Regions from separate parts of the Anaerobacillus sp. QJM3NY_32 genome, predicted to be linked through region 3. Evidence: predicted binding sites of a transcription regulator. Region 3 holds the regulator's gene; each other region holds the start of a gene.
What was found. Region 3 encodes LexA, which represses DNA repair genes until DNA is damaged. Its sites were predicted from a motif close to CGAACATATGTTCG; they were not measured.
Positions count from the first base shown of each region.

Region 1: AC0VYH_RS13760 (Y-family DNA polymerase) is a predicted target of LexA. The motif match lies at 4,713-4,726, and genes of this name have one in related genera.
Region 2: uvrB (excinuclease ABC subunit UvrB) is a predicted target of LexA. The motif match lies at 5,122-5,135, and genes of this name have one in related genera.

Region 1 is NZ_CM149684.1:2,617,422-2,623,943, reverse strand. It holds gene AC0VYH_RS13785 (GNAT family N-acetyltransferase) at 1-417, shown strand, start outside; gene AC0VYH_RS13780 (DUF805 domain-containing protein) at 534-881, shown strand; gene AC0VYH_RS13775 (GNAT family N-acetyltransferase) at 1,044-1,604, shown strand; gene AC0VYH_RS13770 (SDR family NAD(P)-dependent oxidoreductase) at 1,693-2,496, opposite strand; gene AC0VYH_RS13765 (M4 family metallopeptidase) at 2,613-4,268, opposite strand; gene AC0VYH_RS13760 (Y-family DNA polymerase) at 4,791-6,047, shown strand; gene AC0VYH_RS13755 (YolD-like family protein) at 6,062-6,391, shown strand.
Region 2 is NZ_CM149684.1:3,629,830-3,636,351, forward strand. It holds gene AC0VYH_RS18930 (magnetosome magnetite crystal formation protein family) at 1-89, opposite strand, end outside; gene uvrA (excinuclease ABC subunit UvrA) at 198-3,065, opposite strand; gene uvrB (excinuclease ABC subunit UvrB) at 3,073-5,049, opposite strand; gene AC0VYH_RS18945 (sulfite exporter TauE/SafE family protein) at 5,255-6,121, shown strand; gene AC0VYH_RS18950 (DUF2198 family protein) at 6,125-6,355, opposite strand; gene AC0VYH_RS18955 (acyl-CoA thioesterase) at 6,488-6,522, opposite strand, start outside.
Region 3 is NZ_CM149684.1:1,969,903-1,976,424, reverse strand. It holds gene AC0VYH_RS10520 (Na(+)/H(+) antiporter subunit B) at 1-39, opposite strand, end outside; gene AC0VYH_RS10515 (cytochrome c biogenesis protein CcdA) at 60-770, opposite strand; gene AC0VYH_RS10510 (M15 family metallopeptidase) at 876-1,760, opposite strand; gene AC0VYH_RS10505 (YneF family protein) at 1,875-2,102, opposite strand; gene sirA (sporulation inhibitor of replication protein SirA) at 2,195-2,638, opposite strand; gene AC0VYH_RS10495 (HesB/YadR/YfhF family protein) at 2,800-3,087, opposite strand; gene AC0VYH_RS10490 (DUF896 domain-containing protein) at 3,205-3,441, opposite strand; gene AC0VYH_RS10485 (YneB family resolvase-like protein) at 3,508-4,158, opposite strand; gene yneA (cell division suppressor protein YneA) at 4,162-4,482, opposite strand; gene lexA (transcriptional repressor LexA) at 4,634-5,257, shown strand; gene AC0VYH_RS10470 (hypothetical protein) at 5,508-6,522, opposite strand, start outside.

The DNA.
Region 1 (6,522 bases), 650 kb from region 3:
TATCCTCCTTTTACACGAGAAGAAACAATGAACTGGATTCAAATGTGCATCACTCGAAAGAACGGGTATGAGCAAAGAGCTATTGTAACTGGTGAAGGTCAACATATTGGCTGGGTAGACTTAAAGAATATTGATCAGTTAAACGGTCATGCAGAGCTAGGTATTGCCATAGGTGATAAACGCTATTGGGGGAAAGGCTATGGGATGAGCGCCTTAAAAGCTATGCTTCATTTAGGGTTTACGGAGCTTAGTTTAAATAAGATCTGGCTAAGAGTAGAAGTGGATAATGATAAAGCAATTAAGTCTTACAAGCAGTGTGGCTTTGTTGAAGAAGGGATATTGCGCGAGGATCGGTATAGAGAAGGAAAGTATGTCGACCGGGTTAGAATGAGTATTTTGAGAAGAGAAGTTAATTAGCAGATTTTATATCCAATTATTGATTTGTTTACCTAATATTGTTAGCCTTTATGTTATACTGTTTTGTATGAAAAAGGTACTAATCTACTAAACTTATTCGCTAAAGGAGAAGCAGTATGAACTGGTATTTGAAAGTATTAAAGAATTATGTGAATTTCCAAGGAAGAGCAAGGCGTAAAGAATATTGGATGTTTACTCTTTTTAATGTTATTTTTTCTATTGTCTTAACGATAGTAGAGTCTCTAGCTGATATTTCCCCATTTTTGACAAGTATTTATTCATTGTTCATTATTTTACCTTCGCTAGCTGTAACTGTGCGTAGATTGCATGACACTGGAAGAAGCGGTTGGTGGGTGCTCATTGGACTTATTCCTCTAATTGGTAGTATTGTCATTCTGGTCTTCACTTGCTTAGATAGTGATGTGGAAGAAAACCGTTTTGGGAAAAATCCTAAAGTAGTATAGTTAGCTCAATTTCCATTATTCTGCTCTCATTTGAACCGCTAATCTCCTTGATTGGCGGTTCAAATTCTAGTTGAAGGTGAAAAGTTAATCGCTTGTTCCAGCTTATTTGTAAATTTCCTTCTTTTTTGAGGGAATGTCTTTACTTACGTCGGAGGGATAGAAATGAATCCAATCTTAATGGAAATTGAAACAGTACTTGAAACAGAACGATTAATGTTAAGAATGCCTGAATACGGGGATGGTAAAATAGTTAATCAAGCCATTCAATCTTCTATAAGTGAACTGAGGCCCTGGCTTGGCTTTGCTAGAGAAACGCCGACTCCTGAGGATACAGAGATTAATACACGAGAGGCGCATATTAAATTCCTAAAGCGTGAAAGTTTAAGGTTCCTGGTGTTTTTGAAAGAAACAAATGAGTTTGTTGGATCCACTGGGTTTCATAACATTGAATGGGATGTTCCAAAGCTTGAAATTGGGTATTGGGTGGCTACTAAGCAAAGTGGTCATGGCTATATGACTGAGGCCGTTCAGAAACTTACTGAATATGCGCATCAGGACTTGAAGTGCAGAAGGGTCGAGATTAGATGCGATCGAGAAAACGAGCGAAGTCGTGCGATTCCAGAACGATTGGACTATGATTTCGAAGGAACTCTCAAAAACGAAGATATGTCGATCGACGGAACACAGATAACAGATACTTGTATCTACGCGAGTATTACTTAATGGCTTTGTGAATGCTCCAATCAAAAATGACTCATGCTTTCTTCAAGCATGAGTCATTTTTGATTTGTAGGTAATTTCTCCAAAGCACCTAGCGCATAACGCTTCCACCTGAAATTTTGAGCGATTCGCCAATAATGTTTTCTGACGCATTTGAGAGAAGGTAAATGATGCTATTGGCGACTTCTTCAGGCTGCGTAATTCTTCCAGATGGCATTGCTGCTTCTACAGCCTTTAATTCTTCCTCAAAGCTTTTATTCTGTCTCTCCCCTTTAGAAGCAATACTGTTTCGGCCCATTTCTGTATCAACGAAGCCGGGACATACTGCGTTAACTCTAATTCCATCACGGATAGCCTCGTGGGCAAACGACTGCGTGAAGCCAGTTATAGCAAACTTTGAAGCGCTATAGGCCGTGTTACCAAAAGTTCCTCTAAGACCTGAGAGAGAAGAGAGGTTTACAATCGCCCCTTTCTTCTTATCCTCACGCATTCGCTTATACACAAGTTGAGTCAGTAAAACAGTCGAGGTATAATTTAGCTCCATTACTTTGCGAAGATCTTCTTCTTCTAATTGATCAAGCGTATCGCCGCCGCCAATTCCTGCTGAGTTAACTAACCCTGTGATGCTTCCGTTATATTTAATAGCACTTTCGATAAGAGTAGAACGATCTTTCTCATTGTTTAAATCAGCAGGAAGAACAGCAACCGTTGCTTCCGTTACTAACTCTTCGCACTCCTGCTTCAGCTGAGTTAATTTATCTTTATTTCTTCCGGTTATCGTAATCGTAGCACCGGCTTTTACGGCGGCCTTTGCGGTTTCATATCCAATACCACCCGTGGCTCCGGTAATGAGAACATGTTCATGCTTAAGCGTATCCTCTTTGAAAATTCCCATTTGTCCTTCCTCCTTCCTCCTTTTAAGGTCTAGCACCCTTTTACCCGTTTGAATACTTATAAAACCCTGACATAACGAAAAGACAGGTAGCCATTGGCTGCCTGCCTAACTTCTTTCTATTGAACTCCAACTGCATTAAAAGCCTGTTTTACAGATTGAACTTCTGAGCTTCCGCTTCCATAAAGATCAGTGGCAGCTTGTACTGCTGCTGATCTCATCTGACTAAAGTTTGAAGAAGCGGTTAAGTATTGCGTAAGGGTGCGGTAGTAAATAGCGCCGAGTTTGTCTTTTCCAATTCCTGATACGGTTACCCCATAGAATGTACCGCCTTCACTCAGCAGATAAGCTGCTTTGTTCATGATGCCGCTGTTGATATGAACGCCGCCATTATCTTGAGAACCAGTATAGCGGACAGAGTAATGATCAGGGTCTCCGAATTGGGATGGGTCTGACATTGAACGAAGAGCATCCCCGGATGTACCTGGTGTATAAATATCTTCTCCGATTAACCAGTCAGGGTTATTGCTGTCGTAGTATTCTACAAGCGTTCCGAATACATCAGACATGGATTCATTCAGTGCTCCTGATTCATTTTGATAAATTAAGTCAGCTGTTGTATCAGTGACAGCGTGTGTCAATTCATGAGCAACAACATCTTCACCACCTGAAAGGGATACAAAAGTTGAGCCATCTCCATCACCATAGACCATTTGGCTTCCGTTCCAGAACGCATTATTGTAGTTGCGTCCGTAATGTACGGTGGACTTTAGTGGTGAACCGTTTCCGTCATAACTATCTCGGTTGAAGACATCTTTATAATAATCATACGTCGCTCCTGCATAGTAGTGAGCGTCGACTGCAGCCGCGTCATAGCTTGCGTTAAAGGAGTTATCCGAATCTGCCCATAAAGAGCCTGGCAGTTTTGTGCGATTTGCCGCATCATATGTTAAGATTCCGCCACCTCGCGTAGTGTCTTTCAAGTAATAAGTTGAAGAGGAAAGTAGCGTATTGAACGTTTTTTGATCACCAAGTACACCAGTTCCACTTGCCGTCTTAATTGTTCCGGTAACATTATCACCACCACCTGGCTTGCCGACTCCTTCTTTTTTTGCTTCGTGTAGAGCATTGAAGCTTGTTAGAACTTCACCACTTGTTGCATCAATTATGTATTGCCAGTTACCCGGTTCAGGCGAGAGGAAGTTCAAGGTCACATGGTAAGCATACGTTGCAGACTCTCCTTCAGTATAGACGACAAGGTTGGATTCGGGTTTTTGTTCATAGGCTGGTGAAAAACCGAGATCTTCTTCTGCTTTTTTAACGGCGTCCTGTTTCTTGAATTTTGTTGCTTTTTTAAGCTCTTTCTTCGACCCAAGGTCTGGAATAACTGTACCTGATACGGCTGTTAAAATACCACTTTCATCAACATGAGCCGTTTGAGTTGAACCATAAACAGGTGTTCCTTCATGAAGTTGTTGTAATCGAAAAACCGTAAAACCAAGATCGTCCTTTTCTTTTGATAGGATTTTAAAGGAATCCTTAGCGGAAGATCCACTAAACTTGTACAGGTTTTTCTGTTCGTTCAAGTAATCAAATAGTACTTGATTGGCATTTTGAGAGCTTGCTTTTGTTAGTTTTCCTGAAACAAAAGTAGGTGTTCCTGTTTCTTTATTCATATTCGTATCTGCTGCTGCAAATGTTGAGGATGGTGCGAGCATGGTACTAACGAGCCCCACTGATAAACCGATTGAAAGTAAATTTTTTTTCTTTCCCATTCTATATCCCCCTCGTGATTAAGATGAGCTAACATTACCATAAAAGATTTAGTATTCAAACTATTTAAACTATTTTGATAGTTAAGACCTATCCTTTTGGATAGAGTTATAGGGAGATATACCTGTTATTTTAAAAAAAGGTATTGGTTCTTTAGACTCAGGAGGTGGTGTGCTAATAAATAATGGCGTTAATGACCATATGAAACGGCATATCCTGGTTCTTTTTCTGTGCGTTTAGAGATTGATGCGCGAGTATTTCTACTTCCCTATCTGTTAATGGAACAAGTGTAGGATCTCCAATACGTATGTGCTCTGATGACTAACTTTGGAGTGAATATCGTTAAGTTCATTGTTACTCTTCTTCCGGTACTTTTCGTTACTTTAGAAAAAAGGGTGATGCTAAGTGAATCGTTTTATGATTGGAAGAAAGTACTTATTGTAAAGAGAACGTATATTCGGTTAAAATACGGGTATATATAAAGGGAACAAACGTTCTTTTGATTAGGAGAAGGGGGGATACAAATGGATTATTCTAAATTTCCAAAGAAAACAATCCTATGTATTGATATGAAAAGTTTTTATGCAAGTTGTTCAGCAGTAGAGATGGGGCTTGATCCACTTACATGCTATCTCGCGGTTGTTGGTGATACCGAGCGACAGGGAAGTGTTGTGCTAGCAGCGTCTCCGGCACTAAAGAAGGAATTTGGAATACGAACAGGGAGCAGACTATTTGAAATTCCAAATAATAAAAACATTCATATCGTTAATGCGAGAATGTCTTCATATTTAAAACAATCAATGGAAATAACGAGGCTTTTTCATCGTTATGTACCATCAGAATGTATCCATACGTATAGCGTTGATGAATCGTTTTTGCAGGTTGATGGGACAGAACGACTTTGGGGGAACAAATTTGAAGTAGCTCACAAGATCAGAAATGAAATAAGAGAGACATTCGGATTACCATGTGCCATAGGGATTGGCCCAAATCTTTTAATGGCAAAGCTTTGTCTCGATCTGGAAGCGAAAGAAAAAGGGATTGCAGAATGGACTTATGAAGATATTCCTAAAAAACTCTGGCCGCTTTCCCCGCTAAGTCAAATGTGGGGTATCGGATCGCGTGTCGAGCGAACGTTAAATCGAATGGGGATTATGAATGTAAAGCAGCTTGCGCATTACCCGCTACATCTACTAGAAGAAAAATTCGGTATTATGGGAAATCAGCTCTATCATCATGCGTGGGGCATCGATCTTTCTGAAATGGGTGCGCCGATTATGCAGGGACAGATTAGCTATGGGAAAAGCCAAATTTTGTTGCGAGATTACCATGACGAAAAAGACATTCAACACGTCATTCTTGAGATGAGTGAAGAAGTTGCAAGACGTGCGAGAAAAGCCCGGAAGGCAGGGCGTACGATTAGCCTTGGGATTGGTTATAGTAAAGAAGAAGGCGGGGGTGGCTTTCACCGTTCAAGGAGTATCCACAGCCCGACTGCTATTACGCTCGAAATATACAATGTATGTCTTCAGTTATTTGAGGAGTTCTTTGGAAGAAAAACGGTTCGTAAGATTTCCATTACCCTTTCAAATATTTGCAATGATGAAGAAGTGCAGTTGGACTTATTTAACGCGTCACGCCCAAAGCAGCGGGATCTCGGATATGTGATGGATTCGATCCGTGAGAAATATGGCTCAGATGCGCTGCTTCGTGCCGTTTCATACACAAAGGCCGGTACGGCACTGCATAGAAGTAAACTTGTGGGTGGTCATAAAGCATAGAAGGGGGAAGAAGCGTGATTCGTGATCGCGGAAATATAAAATGGACGTCAATGATGTTACCTGAGCATGTGAAAGAGCTAAGAGATTGGAAAACCGAAGAGAAAAAAAGTGAAAAGCCGGTACTTGATGAACAAAGAATGGCGGAAATGAATGAAACAATATGTGAAGCAATGGCCAATCACAACTCGCTTTGTTTTCAACACTTTAGTGGGGGAGAAACGAAAACTCTCTTTGGATATGTGGACTATGTAGATCCACTTACGAAAGAACTGCGTATTATTGACCATAATGAAAAAAGGACAACGATAAAGCTGCTGGACCTTGTGCACGTAGAGTTAGAATGAAAAAAATGGAGTATCCTCTCGGATGTAAAAAAAGTTTTTCATTTCAGGATTGGGGTAAAATAATTATAAAGTCAAACCTGAATAAGTGAGACCATCCTGTCTGGTTAGAAACGAAGGGTGAATCAGATCAG
Region 2 (6,522 bases), 1.7 Mb from region 3:
ACCACAAAATAAACGATGATTGGGAAAAGAAACGGTGCGAAAAAAACGCTAAAATAACAAAGGGAGGACATCACTTTCTCAACAGACATAATTGCTTCCCCTTTCAATATTCTCTAACTATCTATACGATTCGTCAAAAAGAAAGTTTCAAAAATGAAAAAGAAAAACGAAAAGACAGCGATCGCTGTCTTTTCCAATTATACTGACTGTGTTTGTTCTAATCTTTTCTTCATCCGATTCTTATCACGCTCTAGAATTGGGGCAAGGTAACTTCCCGTATAGGAACGCTCTTCTTTTACAATTTTTTCCGGTGTGCCGGTTGCAATGATTTCACCACCACCGTCGCCACCTTCAGGTCCAAGATCAATGAGGTAATCAGCGGTTTTGATGACATCTAGATTATGCTCAATAATGAGGACAGAATCACCGTTTTCAACAAGTCTCTGTAAAACTTCCAGTAACCTTGAAATATCGTCTACATGTAATCCCGTAGTCGGTTCATCAAGAATATATAGGGTTTTACCCGTTGAACGTTTGTAAAGTTGTGAAGCTAGCTTCACACGCTGTGCTTCACCACCGGATACGGTTGTTGCAGGCTGACCTAATTTAATATAGCTTAACCCGACATCATAAAGCGTTTGTAGCTTACGATTAATCTTTGGAATGTTTTTAAAGAAATCTAGACCATCTTCTACCGTCATCTCAAGAATATCGGCAATATTCATACCCTTGTATTCAATTTCAAGCGTTTCACGATTATAGCGTTTGCCATGACATACTTCACACGGCACATAAACGTCTGGCAAGAAGTGCATTTCAATTTTAATAATCCCATCACCACGACAGGCTTCACAACGTCCACCTTTGACGTTAAAGCTGAATCGTCCCTTCTTATACCCGCGAACTTTCGCTTCATTTGTTTGTGCAAAAACATCACGAATGTCATCAAAAACTCCTGTATATGTTGCAGGATTTGAACGTGGCGTGCGGCCAATTGGAGACTGATCGATATCAATGACTTTATCCACATTCTCGAGTCCATTTATTTTCTTATGCTCACCTGGTTTATCCTTTGCTTTATGGAGTTTCTGAGCAAGTGCCTTATATAAAATTTCATTAATAAGTGTACTTTTACCAGAGCCAGATACACCCGTTACACAGGTGAATAATCCAATTGGAATCTTCGCCTTAGTGTTTTTTAGATTATTTTCTTTTGCGCCTACTATTTCAATATATCGACCGTCTGGTTTTCGACGCTCACTCGGAACAGGGATAAATTTCTTGCCTGATAAATATTCCCCTGTTAAAGAATCCTCGTCATCCATTATTTCAGCAGGCGAGCCTTCTGACGTAATGTATCCACCGTGGGCTCCTGCACCAGGTCCTATATCAATAATATGATCTGCCGCTAACATCGTATCTTCATCATGCTCCACAACGATAAGTGTATTTCCAAGATCCCGCATGTTCTGAAGGGTTGATATTAAACGATCGTTGTCACGCTGATGTAGTCCGATAGACGGTTCATCCAAAATATACAGTACACCCATTAATCTTGATCCTACCTGGGTTGCAAGTCTAATCCGCTGCGCTTCACCTCCGGATAATGTACCAGCTGATCGGTTAAGCGTTAAATAATCCAAACCAACATTGACAAGGAAGCCAAGTCGATCCTGGATTTCTCGTAAAATCATTTTTCCGATTGTAGCTTCTTTTGCAGTTAAATCCAACTGATCAAAAAAGCCAGCAGCATCTTTAATCGCATACTCCGTTGCTTCGCCAATATGTTTCCCATTAATTAAGACTGAGCGAGCTTCTTTCTTTAATCGATAACCTTTACAAGTTGGACAAGGTTTTTGTGCCATATAGGCTTCCATTTGCTCACGGATATAATCAGAACTAGTTTCACGATAGCGTCGTTCAACGTTTGGAATAACTCCTTCAAAAGGAACGTTATTTTCACGAACCTGCCCAAAATCATTTTCATAACGGAAGTAAACTTTTTCCCCATCGCTACCATAAAGCACTTTATCGAGCTGTGCTCTAGGAATTTTGTCTACTGGGGTATCCATATCAATTCCAAAATGATTACAAACACTTTGAAGTAGCTGCGGGTAGTAATTGGAACTTACCGGCTCCCAAGGTGCAATGGCATGTTCTCGAAGGGATTTGTCCCAATCCGGTATGACTAGGTCAAGATCCACTTCAAGTTTCAGTCCTAAGCCGTCACAAGAAGGGCAAGCACCAAATGGACTGTTAAAAGAAAATAATCTCGGCTCCAATTCCCCGATTGAAAAACCACAGTACGGACAGGAATGATGTTGATTGAAAAGAAGCTCTTCCTGCCCCATCACATCTACGATCACCTGGCCACCACCAAGATTAAGGGCGGTTTCAAGTGAATCTGCTAATCTTGATTGAACGCCTTCTTTCACTACAATACGATCAATCACAACTTCAATGGAATGTTTCTTGTTTTTTTCTAGCGAGATCTCATCCGCAACTTCCAACATCTCTCCATCTACTCGTACGCGAACATAGCCTTGCTTCTTAATATCTTCTAATACTTTCACATGCTCACCTTTACGACCTGAAACGACTGGGGATAGAATTTGGAGCTTAGTTCGCTCTTCATAAGTCAGTATCCGATCAACCATTTGCTCGATCGTCTGTGACGTAATTTCTACGCCATGACGTGGACAAACAGGACGTCCGATTCTTGCAAATAGAAGACGGAGGTAGTCATAAATCTCGGTTACCGTTCCAACCGTTGAACGAGGGTTACGACTTGTTGTCTTTTGATCAATGGAAATGGCGGGAGACAGACCTTCAATAGCATCTACATCCGGCTTATCCATCTGTCCAAGGAATTGTCTTGCATATGCTGATAACGATTCAACATACCGTCTCTGTCCTTCTGCATAAATCGTATCAAATGCTAGAGATGATTTCCCTGATCCTGACAAGCCTGTTACAACAACAAGCTTATCTCTTGGGATCGATACATCTATATTTTTTAAATTATGGGCTCTGGCCCCTTTGACGACGATCTCATCGTTTGCCATCTGTTCGTCATCCTTCCGCTTTAAGCTCTAATAGTAGGTCACGAAGTTCTGCAGCACGTTCGAAATTCAGTTCTCGTGCAGCTTCCTTCATTTCAGTTTCCACATTTTCAATCACTTTAGCACGCTCTTGCTTCGTCATCTTACCTTGCTTAGGAATCTTGTATTCTTCTCCATCTTCAGCTGCAACCGTTGCTCTTATACCTTCACGCACTTTCTTTTGAATTGTTGTAGGCGTAATGCCGTATTTTTCGTTGTATTCTTGTTGAATTTCTCTTCTACGACTCGTTTCATTCATTGCCACTTCCATTGAATTGGTGATTTTATCAGCATACAAGATAACATGACCACCTGAATTTCGAGCAGCACGTCCGATTGTTTGAATTAAAGAACGCTCAGATCGTAAGAACCCTTCCTTATCTGCATCTAAAATTGTAACAAGAGATACTTCTGGGATGTCGAGACCTTCCCTTAGAAGGTTAATACCAACAAGAACATCAAATACACCTAATCGGAGATCACGAATAATTTCAATTCTTTCGAGAGTCTTTATTTCAGAGTGAAGGTATCGTACCTTTACCCCCATTTCAAGCAAATAATCCGTTAAATCCTCTGACATCTTTTTCGTGAGCGTCGTCACAAGTACCCGTTCATTACGTGCAGACCGCTGATTGATTTCATCTAATAGGTCATCAATCTGACCTTCGATTGGACGAATTTCAATCGTCGGATCAAGAAGACCGGTTGGGCGAATAATTTGTTCGACGACTTTGGTTGAATGCTCTTCTTCATAGGTCCCTGGCGTTGCAGATACATAAACAAATTGATGAGCCTTCTCTTCAAATTCTTCAAAGCGAAGAGGGCGATTGTCTTTTGCTGATGGTAAGCGGAAGCCATGATCCACTAGCACACCTTTTCTTGCCTGGTCTCCATTGTACATTCCTCTTACTTGGGGAAGCGTAACGTGAGATTCATCAACCATAATTAAGAAATCATCTGGAAAGTAGTCCATTAATGTATATGGCGTTGCTCCTGCTTCTCTTAGTGTCAAATGTCTAGAATAGTTTTCAATTCCTGAACAAAAGCCCATTTCAGCCATCATTTCAATATCGTATCTCGTTCGCTGTTCAAGACGCTGAGCTTCAAGAAGTTTGCCTTCTTCATTTAAAATCTTCAGTCTCTCTTCAAGCTCAGCTTCAATTCGCTGTATCGCGATTTTTAACTTTTCTTCACGGGTAACGAAGTGTGAAGCCGGGAATATAGCCACGTGCTCTCTTTCTCCAAGAATTTCACCTGTTAGGGAATTCACTTCAGTAATTCGATCAATTTCATCTCCAAAAAATTCGACGCGAATACAGTGTTCATCTCGTGAGACAGGGAAAATTTCCACAACGTCTCCTCTAACGCGGAACGTACCACGTGTGAAATTAATATCATTCCGGGAATATTGAATATCGACCATATCGCGCAACAGTTGATCACGATCTTTTTCCATTCCTTTTCGAATTGAAAGTACTAGACTTCTGTATTCCTCTGGATTACCAAGACCATAAATACAAGAAACACTTGCTACAATAATGACGTCATTACGCTCAAACAAACTTGATGTTGCAGAATGTCGTAGTTTATCTATTTCGTCATTAATACTTGCATCTTTTTCGATGAATGTATCCGATTGAGGTATGTACGCTTCTGGTTGATAATAATCATAATAGCTCACAAAATATTCCACAGCGTTATGCGGAAAGTACTCCTTAAATTCACTATATAATTGACCAGCAAGCGTTTTATTGTGCGCAATAATGAGGGTCGGTTTATTCACCTCTTGTATCACGTTAGACATTGTGAACGTTTTACCAGTTCCTGTTGCGCCGAGCAACGTTTGATGGCGTTCATTATTATGAACACCTTGTACAAGTTTCTTAATGGCTTCAGGCTGGTCGCCTTGAGGCTCATAATCAGATACCAACTCGAACTTTTTTTCCACCATCTTCGCCTCCGTTCCTATCATCCATGTCACTTATTATATCACAGAATATGGTTTAAACTTCAATTAAAGCGAACTGATATTCGCATTTTATTTTCAAGGTTATCTTTCTCTTCATACAAAACTATTGTATGCTGTTAAAGGTTGATTCACAGTGTAGCGGAATTCACGCAGTACTAAGTTTTACTACAAAGGAGTTTTAACATTGCTGCTTTTATGGGCTTTACCACTTGGCCTCTCAATCGGTGCTGTCTCAGGATTTTTTGGCGTAGGCGGGGGATTTCTCCTCACACCTATTCTTTTGTTACTTGGTTATTCACCTGCAACAGCAATCACCATTAGCCTTCTTTATAGCATGAGCACTTCGATTTCTGGATCTTTGAAGTATATTCAAAGTAAAAGAATTCTATGGAAAGTGACTCTTTTTCTATCGATTAGTGGCATGATCGGAACACAGGTTGCTAAACCACTTGTCTTATATTTGGAAGAGAGCAAAATCGATGGTCCAGTTATCTCAATCTTATATATCGTTCTTCTCGCATACTTTTCCATATCCATGCTTTCCAAAGGACAAACTATAGATGAAGAAAATGTTTCTATTTCTGTTTCCCCTCTTCGAACAATTTTAATCGGCTTACTAGGCGGATTTATTTCTTCTACTCTTGGAGTGGGGGGCGGTTTTGTCATGGTACCACTATTAATTCATGTACTACGTCTTCCGCCACGACTTGCAGTGGGTACATCTTTAACTTCCATCTTCTTCATTGTATTGACCGGTTTCTTCTCATATATTCAAACGGTTACCATTCCGATCACCCTTGCCATTCTCTTAGTGATTGGAGCGATCATTGGAGCTAGAATCGGAGCAGGAATGACAGATTCTTTCACTGAAACCACATTAAAAAATCTTCTTGGCATTCTTTACTTTTTTACGTTAGTTAGTATTCTATTACAGCTATTCCATCAGTCGATTTCAGGCCTACTCATTCTATTTCTCTATATTATTTGCCTAATGTGTCTCTTCATTTACCAGTATTGGACGAAAAAGAAGCGCCTATTCTTTTTAAAATAGGCGCTACTTCATTTTTTTCTTATTTTGTTTTTGTGTTTTCATTGAAAAATAAAATCCAACAAGCGCTGACAAAATCGTTAAGACAATCAAATGTATCGGATGATCGATTCCACCAAACACAGCCCACATAAATAAAATCGTTAACCCGAAACTAACGTAAGTATTATATGTAACTCGCGTAAACACGACCATGATAATTGCCGGAACGAATAAAGCAATTAATATTCCTTGCATACTGGTAAGTTCCCCTCTCTAATCACAACTTCTCCCCCCATCTTACAACAAGTTAGGGAGAGAATGCTATGATCAGAAAAGAAAACTCATCATTGTAAAGTCGTTTCTTATCACATAGGATAAGAAACGACTTTACAATGTAGTAAACTGAGCTGCATCCCAGGGCT
Region 3 (6,522 bases):
AGTCGTCGTTTTAAGTATAAGGTCATTTGTCCCCTTCACACTTCTACACCCTTTCTTTATTAAAATCCTTGAAATCCACCAAACAGGTTATTTACAAGGAACGATGTAAACATTGTCATAAAGTTAAAGTAAAGCAAGATTCCCATTACAATCATTAAGTACCCGCCAGCCTTCATGATGAACCGGCTATTTTTCTTAATCCAGTGCATTCGACCGATAAAAAAGGACAGAATGAAAAATGGAACAGAAAAACCAAGCGTATAAGCTACCATGTACATGAAGCCAGCTCCAGGGTTTGAAACACCCAACGCAATAACCGCAGCTAAAATCGGCCCTGTACAAGGTGTCCAACCTGCCGCAAAACCCATCCCAATTAAAATCGATCCAACAAAGCCAGATGGGCGGTTTCGAATTTTTAACCTGCGATCTTTCATTAGAAAGTTCGGTGTCCAAAAACCTACTACTACAAGTCCAAATACCACAATCAAAATGGCTCCAACTTGACGAAGCAGCTCTTTGTACTGAATAAATAAATTTCCAACGAGCGATGTTGACATCCCTAATACGAGGAAAATAATTGAAAACCCTATTAAAAAGAAGATCGTATGAAGAATTGCCCTTTTCTGCATCATTCCTCGTTCTTCTTTCAAGTCGTCAACGGATACCCCAGTGATATAAGAAATAAACGCTGGATAAAGCGGTAGCACACACGGTGAGATGAACGATAAAAAGCCGGCTCCGAACGCTAAAAACAAGTTCAAATCTGCCATTAAATTACTCCCTGTCTAATGCATGATCTTATCATGTGCATGTCGTTACCATTTCAACCTCTATTGTAAACGATTTATCTTATTCAAACTATGAACATTCCATAACTATTTTTCTTCAGAGAAAAATTCTTCAAGCGTAACGCCCGCTTCATGAACATCAGAAGCCGCTTCCTTGCCCACATACCGAACGTGCCATGGCTCATACTGATAGCCAGTGATATCTTCTTTTCCTTTTAAGTAACGAACAACAAAGCCATATTCATGCGCATGCTCTGCTACCCACTTACCTTCTGGCGTATTGCCAAATTCTTCGGTAAGAGAGCTTCCTAGAGAAGGCGTGCTAATATCCATCGTTAATCCCGTCTGATGTTCACTCTGCCCCGCCTGAGCGCTAACCTGGTTCGCTACTTCTTCTCCACGCTGTTCAGCATTATAAGCAAAAATAGCTTCCTGTCGCTCATAGGAGCGGTAGCCAGAGACAGCTTTTAATTCAAATCCATCTTTCTTTGCACCGGCAAACATTTTTTCAAGCGCTGTAGCCGCTTCCTTGACCATCAACCTTTTAGGATCATCTTTTGGTGCGTATGAAGAAACATCCGGTTCCACAAGATTTTGGGGCACAAAGTCTGAAGGTAGATTTCGCTCTTTATTTGCCACAACATAAATACTGTCTGGATTCGTTACAGTTAAATTCTCTCCATTTTTCTCAACTGTTTCAGCCATCGTTGGATACGCTGCTGATTTATCCTTTTTGGCCTCATCGCTTTGATCGCTTTCTTCATCTTCTTTCTTGCTGCTATCATTTTGCTTGTTATTGTTTTGGTTTCCATCATTATTTTCAATACTATTCGAGGAGCCGTTATTCGTCTGTCCATCATTCTGTGACTGATTCTCTGTCTGGTTAGACGTTTGCTCGTCATCTCCCGCCTGGCATCCGGCTAAAAGCGCGAACGAAAGACCTGTTGCTACTACTAAATTTTTCATTGTCATGTGAACACTTCCTGATTTTTTATAGTCTAATCTATCATACCATCACACCAATTAGACCCGTCAACCAAAATTACTCCATACAAAAAGCACTCTGTTACCAGAGTGCTCAATAAGCTATTTATCGTTGTTTGTCATTTGACTATTCATAGCCTTCATCATCTGATTAATCTTCTTCTGAGAAGGTTTTTGCCCCATTTGCATCATCATTACACGAAGCATATTTTCATTGATAGGGGGATTCTTCTTTAAATAGTCCATCATATATTTGCGGGCAATAAAAAAGCCAAGTGCTACTCCAGCAATCAACGCTAGCACGCCCACAAGCGTGTACATCCACCACATTCTAGATTTCCTCCTTATTCTTTCTCTTCCAATAGTGTACTACAACCCTTAATGATTATACAATAACGTCTATTAAAATAGTAGGAGTTTATTCAAACTAGTTTCTGTTGTTTAATCGGGTTAAGCCACCCGTATCGACCGGATTGGAAGTCAATCGCAAAGAACGAAGGAGTTAATTTTCGTATCACTTCAAAAAAGACTGTTTCAGCCTCGTTTGATCCGCTAGCATATATATTTATCTTCTCGCTTCTTACAAATAAAGATGCATCACTTTTAGATTGTTTAATACACAATCGATGCCCTTCATTTTTATATTCATACGTGCGAAAGCCACCCAATTCATTGACCAAACAGGTATTTAGTTCTTCTTCTTCCACAGGCTCTGTAATAAAGGCTACCTGTTTTTCTAGAAGCTCTTTCTGATCAGCCTGTATGGCCCGCTTCCTTTCGAGGAAAAGTTGATACAACAGATGCTCCTTACCAGCATATTGTTCTGCAATGTGCTGCTTAACGAAGTACATTTCGTAATGCCTCATATAACTCCCCCCCTGCCCAAGAATCCACTCATATAAAAGAAAGTATAAATGAGTTCTCATAAAATGATTGTCTATACATGGAGGCTAGCTTTCACTAGTTTTGTCGAAATCAAAAAGACCTGTACTATAACATATATGTTATAGTACAGGTCTTTAGAATGCTATGCCATACTCGGCAGGTCACAAAGAACACCGCCGGATCTCTCATCATAATCAAGCTTCATTCGATCAACAAACCATTGATCGTCCGGTCGAACGAAGTACGTAACTCCTCCAATTTCTTGCTTATAATCATCATATGAAGGCTTATCAGACATGACCCCAAGAGAAAAACCTCCGCTGTCTCCACTCCCTGCGTAGCGTACGAATAACCTCAAGCAATCACCGTTACCAAGTTCCATTTCATTTTTGTAAAACTCAGCTGCAGAATCAGTTACAACAAACATCATATCCGCCCTCTCCGTTTTGTATTAGTACATCTTGTTATAGTACAGTATAACGAATATTTGAAAAATTGCAACCATAAAAATAGCCTAATTTTGCTTTTCGCAAAATTAGGCTATTTTCTACTGAAGAAAGCGACGGTTTTTCTTGCTTTCCTTAAGCTTTTCAGGTGTTACATCTGTGCCTTCTTCATCCACAACTTTTATAGAATGAAGTTGGTTTTTGAAAGAAGAACGGAAATTTGCTAAATATTCCTTACGTAGCTTTTTCTGTTCTTTTTTCTCATCTTCTGTTAATGATGACTCTTTTGCTTTACGAGATAGCTCGTTAATTCTTTGGAGTTTATCTTCAAAAGGCATGTAAAATAGCTCCTTTACTGAAACTTGTATCTCACATGCTAACGCATGTTTTGAACATAGACAAGTTTAGTGCTTCTCGTTCTGCTCGTCAACATATTCCTGATAACGTCTATGTACCGTTGCTTTCGAAGCGTGATGTCCAAATCCTTTAAGCGTTGCAGCTATCTCATTAAACGTAAGACCACGGTTTCGTAGATTAACAATTTCTTCGATTGGAACTTCCACCCGCTCACGCCCACCTTGATTTTGATGGCTGAGGTTTCGCTGTGGTCGATAGCCTTCTTTAACCGCCTTGTCCATTCCACGTTTAATTTTCAGATTATGAAGCTTGCGCTGAAATTCTTCAACGATACTAACGATCTCAAGAACCATCGAATCAGATTCCGACAATTGAAGTTCTCCGTTTTGATTCACTGTATAAATCGTCCCTCCATATTTATGGACGGCATGTAGAAGAGCGATCTTTGCATTCCCTCTCCCAAGTCTTGTTTCATCTTGAATGAGCAATGCCTCAACATGCCCCTCTTTCAATAAGTCAAGCACCTCAAGTATGCCATCACGATCAATGTCATACCCGCTGTGCTTTTCTTCAATCAAGCGCTGTATAATAAAACCTGACTGTGATGCAAATCGTTGTAGTTCTTCTTTTTGCCTGGCAAGAGAAGACTCCTGTGCTTCTTTCTTTGTGCTTACCCGACAATAAATAACGGCGTTCATACTTTATTCTTTACCCCCAAGTGCGGTAGCGTTCGCTTCAACAGGGATGATGAGAGTATCTCCTGCTGTAATTCGGTTTGCATCAATGCTATTCACTTCTTCAACCCAACTGACGAACTTCCGATCAGACAACTCATGAGCAGTACGGTATTCTTCCGCAATTTCTAAAACAGTATCTCCCTGCTCCAATTGTACCGTTGTATAACGATCATACTCCTCAGCTGCAGCTGTTCGCAAAGATAGAAACACAATAATTAACACAGCTACAAAAGATATAATGACAAGAAAATCAACTCCAGACAAGCCCCCAGCTTGCTTTCTCATCCCAATCACCCCATATGCGAATATTTGTTCTGTTTTTAGTATATCAGAACCTCTGTTCGTGTCAACTAATTTCTTCGAACTTATGTTTGTATGCGAACAAAAATTCTGGTATACTACTAACAAATAGATAGATTGGAACGAGGTGCCAGATATTATGAAACTATCAAAGCGTCAGCAGGACATTCTGGACTTTATTAAAGTCGAAGTTAAGCAAAAGGGTTATCCACCCTCCGTAAGAGAAATTGGCGAAGCTGTTGGACTTGCTTCAAGCTCCACTGTCCATGGCCACCTGGCAAGACTCGAGAAAAAAGGGTATATCAGACGAGACCCAACAAAACCAAGAGCCATCGAAGTGCTTGGTCTTGATGAAACGATCGATATTCCTCGTCAACATACTGTAAACGTTCCCGTCATTGGTAAAGTAACTGCTGGTCAACCCATCACTGCCATTGAAAATGTAGAAGAATACTTCCCGCTTCCAGAACAGTTTGCACAGGATGAAGAACATACCTTTATTCTAGTGATTGAAGGGGATAGTATGATCGAAGCTGGTATTTATAACGGTGATATGGTTATTGTGAAGCAACAACCAACTGCAAATAACGGTGATATTGTTGTCGCGATGACAGATGAAGCTGAAGCAACTGTTAAACGATTCTTTAAAGAAAGCAACTACTTCCGACTTCAACCGGAAAACTCATCGATGGAACCGATCATTCTTGATTCCGTTTCTATTCTTGGTAAAGTAATTGGGGTCTTTCGCTCCATTCACTAGAAGCGCTGCGTGCGCTTCTTTTTTTATGTTATATAAGCTTTCTGGGCTATATCAATACGAGCTTCTTCTCTTCTTTTATTTATTAACCCCTCCGTCTGTGTAAATGATCGCAGTTTGAAGAGCATAGGGGTGTAGCTTTACATTACAACCAACCTCACCTACCTACTTTTAACTCTTAAAGGCTATACAAAACCGCCCTTCATTTAAATAAAGGGCGGTTTTGTATACTTCTAACATAATTCTTAAACGGTTACTTTTCAGCAGCCTCTGAAGCCGCTATAACTAATTCAACTGTTTGATCTACTGTCGCCTGACGGAACTTTTGGAACTCATCAGTGATATAAACGGAAGGATCTTCAGGATAGTACTCCTGAGCGGCTACGTGAAGGTGTCCACCCGGAATATCATAAGCTCCTATCCCAATTCGCACGCGATTGGATCGGTACTGACTTTCATTCGATAAGTAGCTTCCGCCTCCTCCTTTACGAGCTTTTGATCCTTCAGTCGGACCCCCTTCATGGCACTCATACGGTTTATCACGATATTCTGGTGCGAGCCATTCGCATACTTCATCGCCTCTTTCTACCGGCCATGGTCCAGTATTGGCTGCAATCATTTCCTTGTAAGGAAGCGTTGTTTCAATAAATTCCGGCAGTTTTTCAGGCATCGGCCAATTGCTCACTGTCGGAATAACTTCTGAGCGATCTTCAAGAGTGTTTCCAACCCCTGTGCGCCATCTCCCGGCAAACCCTTCGATGGTCATAGCTTTTGGACCACCTTGACTGATTGTCATCATGAGATCCACCTGCTCTTTACTATTAACCAGGTAAGGTCCAAAAGTATCTTCAACGATTCCTTCATCAAAATCATCCCATCGTACCGGAAAATTCGCTGCTTGAATAAAAGCTGGACCTTCTTCCGTCAAAACGACTTTCCCATCCATCTGAAGCGCTGCAGCGCCAGAAGGGTTTGATCTCCTAAATTCCTGTTCTAAACGGTATGGATCAAATCCGCTTACTAAAATACGCTTAACTTTCTTCCCTTTTGGAAAATCAATAGAAGTAATTCCCCTTGACGTGTACTCTAGTTTCTTCATCAGTTCTTCTTGCTTTTTCTCCGTTACTGTATATGAAGGTTCCCATTGCCTGAGGGCAGCAGTCATATGTAATCGAGTCCAATAAAGCGGGCGATCATCATAACGATCTAGTTCCCCTAAATCATTTCGTTCTCCCTGAGCTCGAGCAACAGCCGTCTCCCACAGCTTC